Regions from separate parts of the Rhodoferax sp. GW822-FHT02A01 genome, predicted to be linked through region 2. Evidence: predicted binding sites of a transcription regulator. Region 2 holds the regulator's gene; the other holds the start of a gene.
The links. Region 2 encodes LexA, which represses DNA repair genes until DNA is damaged. Its sites were predicted from a motif close to ACTGTATNNNNATACAGT; they were not measured.

Region 1: a site for LexA is predicted at 1,743-1,760, ahead of AAGF34_RS23330 (DNA topoisomerase IV subunit B). Genes of this name have one in related genera too.

What each region holds. Positions count from the first base shown of each region.
Region 1 is NZ_CP152376.1:4,934,493-4,937,903, forward strand. Features, by position in the region: gene AAGF34_RS23330 (DNA topoisomerase IV subunit B) at 1-1,710, opposite strand, end outside; gene AAGF34_RS23335 (MFS transporter) at 1,853-3,073, shown strand; gene AAGF34_RS23340 (hypothetical protein) at 3,079-3,204, shown strand; gene AAGF34_RS23345 (class I SAM-dependent methyltransferase) at 3,218-3,411, shown strand, end outside.
Region 2 is NZ_CP152376.1:4,119,976-4,123,386, forward strand. Features, by position in the region: gene AAGF34_RS19585 (D-2-hydroxyacid dehydrogenase family protein) at 1-515, opposite strand, end outside; gene AAGF34_RS19590 (DUF1993 domain-containing protein) at 618-1,133, shown strand; gene AAGF34_RS19595 (hypothetical protein) at 1,162-1,404, opposite strand; gene lexA (transcriptional repressor LexA) at 1,515-2,189, opposite strand; gene AAGF34_RS19605 (asparaginase) at 2,303-3,283, shown strand; gene adk (adenylate kinase) at 3,345-3,411, opposite strand, start outside.

The DNA.
Region 1 (3,411 bases), 810 kb from region 2:
GAGCTCGCCTTCATCCAGCGCGTAAGCCTTGCTTGCAGGCTTCTTGCCGCGCGCCGGTGCATCCACGCGGAACAGCGGCGGACGCGCGACAAACACGTGCCCAGTCTCGATCAGCTTGGGGAAGTGGCGGAAGAACAGCGTAAGCAGCAAGACCTGGATATGGGAACCGTCCACGTCCGCGTCGGACAAGATGCAGACCTTTCCGTAGCGCAGGCCGCTCATGTCGGGCTCGTCATTGGGGCCGTGCGGGTCCACGCCGATGGCCACCGAGATGTCGTGGATTTCGGTATTGGCGAACAGGCGGTCGCGGTCTACTTCCCAGGTATTGAGCACCTTGCCGCGCAGGGGCAGCACGGCCTGGTTTTCCTTGTCGCGTCCCATCTTGGCGCTGCCGCCCGCAGAGTCGCCCTCCACCAGGAACACCTCGTTGTAGAGGATGTCGCGGCTCTCGCAGTCGGTGAGCTTGCCGGGCAACACGGCCACGCCGGAGCTCTTGCGCTTTTCCACCTTCTGGCCAGCCCGCTGGCGGGTTTGTGCCGCCTTGATGGCCAACTCGGCCAGCTTCTTGCCGTATTCCACATGCTGGTTCAGCCACAGCTCCAGGGCTGGACGCACAAAGCCGGAAACCAGCCGCACCGCATCGCGAGAATTCAGCCGTTCCTTGATCTGCCCCTGGAACTGCGGGTCCAGCACCTTGGCCGAGAGCACATAGCTTGCGCGCGCAAACACATCCTCAGGCATGAGCTTCACGCCCTTGGGCAACAGGCTGTGGAAGTCGATGAAACTCTTGACGGCGGTGAACAGGCCGTCGCGCAGACCACTTTCATGCGTACCGCCTGCGCTGGTGGGAATCAGGTTGACATAGCTCTCGCGCACGGGCTGACCGTCTTCGGTGAAGGCCACGCACCAGGTGGCGCCTTCGCCATCGGCAAACTGCTCACTCTGGCTGTCGGCAAATCCTTCACCATCAAACAGCGGAATCACCGGCTCGGCGTTGAGCGACTGCATCAGGTAGTCGCGCAGACCGCCTTTGTAGAGCCAGGTCTGGGTTTCCTTGGTCTTTTCGTTCAGCAGGGAAACGCTGACACCGGGCATGAGCACCGCCTTGCTGCGCAGCAAGTGGGTCAGCTCGTTCATGGGCAGCGCGGCGGACTCGAAATACTTGGCATCAGGCCAGACGCGCACGGTGGTGCCGGACTTGCGGTCGCCCTCTCCGGCCTTGCGCACCTGCAGCGGCTCGGTCACGTCGCCACCTTCAAACACGATGCGCGCCACCGCGCCTTCGCGGTAGCTGGTGGCCTCCAGGCGCTTGCCCAGGGCGTTGGTGACGCTCACGCCCACGCCGTGCAGGCCGCCGGAGAAGCTGTAGGCACCGCCCTTGCCCTTGTCGAACTTGCCACCGGCATGCAGGCGGGTGAACACCAGCTCAATCACCGGGGCCTTTTCTTCGGGGTGCATGCCAAAGGGAATGCCGCGGCCGTCGTCTTCGATGGATACGGATCCGTCCACATGCAGACAGACCTTGATCTTCTTGCCGTGCCCGGCCAGCGCTTCGTCGGCGGCGTTGTCCAGCACTTCCTGGATGACGTGCAGCGGGTTGTCGGTGCGGGTGTACATGCCCGGGCGCTGCTTGACCGGCTCCAAGCCCTTGAGGACGCGGATGGAACCTTCTGAATAGTCGGAATTGGATGAGGGGGGTTTGGCTGACATAGGCGCGCATTGTAGTGGGTGATTGATTTTTCACTGTACAAAAAGACAGCCAACCGCGGCACGCGGCTGATTGTCACGTCGGCAACAGGGCTGATACGGGACTACGTTCCTGACCTTATACAGATTGGCTACATTAGGTGGCATGCCTGAAACACAAAAACGTATATCCATACTTCAGTTGCTCGTCTGCGGCGCCATGATCGTCACGCTGGCCATGGGCGTTCGCCATGGCTTTGGTCTGTGGCTGCAGCCCATCACGCAGGACCGTGGCTGGAGTCGCGAAACCTTTGCTTTTGCCATTGCCATCCAGAATCTGGCCTGGGGTGTGGCCGGCATCTTTGCCGGCATGCTGGCTGACCGGTTTGGCTCTTTCCGGGTGATTCTGGTAGGTGCGGCCGCCTACTGCCTGGGCCTTTTGGGCATGGCTTACGCCGACAGTGGCCTGCTGTTTGCAATGAGCGCCGGCGTGCTGATCGGTGTGGCCCAGTCGGGCACTACGTATGCGGTGGTGTATGGGGTCATCGGTCGCAATGTGCCTGCAGACAAACGTTCCTGGGCCATGGGAGTCACGGCGGCGGCAGGATCTTTCGGGCAATTTCTGATGGTGCCCACCGAGGGGTTTCTGATCAGCCATTTCGGCTGGCAGCAGGCTTTGGTATTGCTGGGATTTGCGACCCTGCTGATAGCACCGCTGGCCTGGGGGCTGCGTGAGCCGGATTTTGGCGGCCATGCCCATATGCACCGGGATCAATCCATCCTGCAAGCCATGCGCGAGGCCTTCAAGTACCCCAGCTTCCAGTTGCTGATGGCGGGCTATTTTGTCTGCGGCTTCCAGGTCGTATTCATTGGCGTACACATGCCCAGCTATCTGAAGGACAAGGGGCTTTCGCCTCAGGTGGCGAGCTACGCCTTGGCCCTGGTGGGGCTCTTCAACGTATTCGGCACCTACGCCGCCGGCGTGCTGGGCCAACGTCTCGCCAAACGCAAGATCCTGGCGTTCATCTACCTTGCCCGCTCGGTCGCCATCACCCTGTTTTTGCTGGTGCCGCTGACACCTGCGTCGGTCTATCTGTTTGCCAGTGTGATGGGGCTGTTGTGGCTTTCAACGGTACCAGTCACCAATGCCACTGTGGCGCAAATTTTCGGGGTGGCCCACCTGTCCATGCTGAGCGGCTTTGTGTTTTTCAGTCACCAGATCGGTTCCTTTCTGGGCGTATGGCTGGGTGGCTATCTGTATGACAAGACCGGTAGCTACGACAGCGTCTGGCTGATTGCCATTGCCCTGGGTGTGGCAGCCGCCCTGGTCAATCTGCCCATCAAGGAGCGCGCCATTGCGCGCGCCGCACTGCCGCAATCGGCCTGAATCCCATGCGACGCAACGCGCGCTGGTCTGTGATGCTGGTGGTTGTGGCCTTGCTGACTGCGGTGTTCGCCCTGTATAGCAGGGCGGACTTTCTGGTGCAGCTCAGCAATCAGCTATGGTCCTGCTTTTAGCCCCTGAGTCCGAATGACAACTGCCTCTGCCACTGCCCACAACCTTTCTGCACCATCCCCCTGGATCACCCGATGGACGCATCTGCTCGCTGCAGGCTGCTCCGTGCTGGACGTGGCCTGTGGCAGCGGCCGTCATCTGCAATGGTTTGCGGAACGTGGTCACGCCGTGTGGGGTGTGGACAAAGACATCGCTGCCGCGCAGCAGAA
Region 2 (3,411 bases):
TATCCGGCGACCAGTTTGCCTATTCTTCCGTATCCCCATATGCCCAGCTTCTTGCCGGTCAGTGTGGTGCCAATTCCAAAATTTGGGGGCATGGAGCTCGCCTTCAGTCCGGACTGCTGCCAGGCCCCGTGCTTCAAATTGCCAATGTAGTGGGGTAACCTGCGCATGGCCGCCATCAGCAACGCCCAGGTTAGTTCAGCCGGCGCCACCGGTGAGCCGGCGCCTTCGGATACAGCAATGCCACGTTCAGTACAGGCTTGCAGGTCGATATGGCTGCCAGCACGCCCGGTCTGGGAAATCAATTTCAGCTTGGGCAGCTTGTCAATGAGCTGGCGATTGATTGCGGTGCGTTCACGTATGAGCACCAGAATGTCGGCATCCTTGAGTCGCACCGAAAGCTGCCCAAGACCCTTGACCGTGTTGGTGTACACCTTGGCTTGATAGGGTTGCAGCTTGCTGGCGCATTCGAGCTTGCGCACCGCATCTTGGTAATCGTCCAGAATCACTATGTTCATGCCCCCATTGTGCCTTGATGGAGACAGAAAAACTCAGGCAGAACGGCGGCGGATAGGCGCTAACATGCGCTTCCCTTTGGTTTACTCGTTTGAAAGATATCCATGTCCATTTCCATGTCATCGGCCAGCCTTCCGGTATTTGCAGGCATGCTCAGCAACCTGAGTCATTTATTGGATAAGGCGCAAGCCTTTGTGGATACCAAGAAGTGTGATCCTGTTGCCATCACGCAGTACCGTCTGGCGCCGGACATGCTGCCATTCACCAAGCAGATTCAGATTGCATGTGACGCCGCAAAAAACGGAATTGCCAGGCTGTCTGGGATGGAGGCGCCCCGATTTCCGGATGACGAGCAAACACTGGCTGAACTAAAAGAACGCATTGCAAAAACATTGGCCTATTTGCAGACCGTGCCAGCGCACGCAGTGGACGGAACCGAGTCCAAGGAAATCACCTTCCCAGTAGGAAGGGACACCATGCGCACAATGCAAGGTGAGGCATACCTGAAACAGTGGGTGCTGCCGAATCTGTTTTTCCACATCACCACAGCCTATGCAATCCTGCGTCACAACGGCGTGGATGTGGGAAAAAAGGACTATCTGCTGGGTGCAGCCGCCTGACCGGGGGGCACACCCAGACGGGCCACTCTTAGTGCAGCGCCGCCTCGCTGGCGGCCAAGCGGTCCAACTCGGCACAAACGTCAGCCATACGCCCCGAAATGACCAGCCTGCCTACGCCGGCAGGCGTTTGGCCTCTGTCCACCACACGCAAGACCCGCAAAGGCCTGGAAGAAGCCATGGCGGGCGACAGATTGATCGCATCAGTCCCACGGCTGACGCCAGCCAGACAGGCTGTCATGCCGCCTCGAGGGAACGCATTTTGAACGGCCATGGGTGTCGGCCTGGCACTATGTGGCCGGCCGCCCATAAGGCGGAGCAAACCCTGGACCAGTTTATCTTGCATAAGCATTGCGATATTCATAGATTTCTCCCGGTTGCGGCTCACATGAGCATGGTGTTGCGGATAAGGCCAACTGCGAGTCCTTCGATTTCGAAGGGGTCTCCAGGTTCCACCACGATGGTTTGGTAATCCGGGTTTTCCGGATGCAGTTCGATCAGGTGTTTGTTGCGGCGGAAGCGCTTGACAGTCACCTCGTCGCCGAGCCGGGCCACAATAATCTGGCCATTCTTGGCATCTTTGGTAGCTTGCACGGCGAGCAAGTCGCCGTCCATGATTCCCGCATCACGCATGGACATGCCTCGTACCTTGAGCAGGTAATCCGGTTGCCGCTGGAACAGGCTGTTTTCCACGTAGTAGGTTTGGTCCACATGCTCTTGGGCGAGAATGGGAGAGCCTGCTGCAACGCGGCCCACCAGAGGCAACGCCAGTTGGGCCAAACCGGGGAGAGGCAGGGAGAATTGTTTGACTCTGGACTCGTTGATGGAGCGCAAAGTCTCACTCTTGAGTCGGATGCCACGAGAAGTGCCGCTGACCAATTCGATGACACCTTTGCGGGCCAGGGCTTGCAGATGCTCTTCAGCCGCATTGGCGGACTTGAAACCGAGCTCGTTGGCGATTTCTGCACGGGTAGGAGGCGCCCCGGTACGTGCGATAGCGCTTTGGATCAAATCCAGAATCTGCTGTTGTCGGGCAGTGAGTTTGGGGCTTTCGAGCATGCTGACTCCTTTGGTGTGCACTGGATGGATCACTGGGATTGCAGACACTGTTTTCTTATCCAGTGACTGTATTTTTAACCAGTTTTATGCTTTTGACAAGAGGGTGACGTGATATGGCGAAAAAAGTGGTTTTTCTAGGTATGGGTGGGACGATTGCTGGCAAGGCGCAGAACGCTGGAGACAACGTGGGATACACGGCCGGCCAAGTGGGCGTTCAACAGTTGCTTCAGTCGGTGCCTGGTCTTGACAAGGCAGTGGGCGACGATCTGCCTGTGTCTGAACAGGTGTGTCAGATCGACAGCAAGGATCTTGAGCACTGTGATTGGTTCACGTTGACTGCCAGGGTTCTCCACCATCTGCAGATGCCGGATGTGCGCGCAGTCGTCATCACGCACGGGACGGATACGCTGGAAGAAACCGCCTACTGGTTGTCGCGAGCGTTGCCAGGGAAGATGCTCAACCAGAAGCCAGTGGTATTGACCTGCGCCATGCGGCCGGCCAGTTCACTGGCGCCGGACGGGCCCACGAATATGGCGGATGCAGCCACGGTGGCATGTTTTCAAGGTGCGCGGGGCCTGTTGGTGGTGTGCGCGGGCAAGATTTTCGAAGCGGCGCATGTGCAGAAGGTGCATCCCTATCGCGTCGACGCATTTGATGCGGGCGAGGCCGGCCCCCTCGGCGTGGTGGAGGAAGGGAGCGTTCGCCTGTTGTTCAATTGGCCGAATGCGGATGCTCTGCGGCCTGGACTGGACTGCGCACAGTTGCAGGCGCGCGGTTTGCCGCGTGTGGAAGTCTTGCTGAATCACGCAGGTGCCAGTGGTGCCATCGTGCGCAGCCTGCTCAACCCTGTGGAGGGTGACGCACCGGTACGCGGCATTGTCGTTGCCGGAACCGGCAACGGCACTATTCACAAGGATCTTGAGGCCGCGTTGCAGCTTGCACAACGTCAGGGCGTACGGGTCGTGCGCGTTAGCCGATGCGCCTACGGCTGTGTAGTGGGTTCTGCCGCCGCCGATGGTGCCTTTGCGCATTACGGTTTGTCGGCCGTAAAGGCTCGCATCGCGCTCATGCTGGACCTGGTTGAGGCGACTTAGGCGCGATCACCACATATGCAAAGGGCCGCAAGTGCGGCCCTTTGGGGTTGTACGAAGTTGATTACTGAAGTGCTTCAAACACCCGCGCCGTGATGGAGTCCACATCGCCCATGCCGCTGATGGCGCGG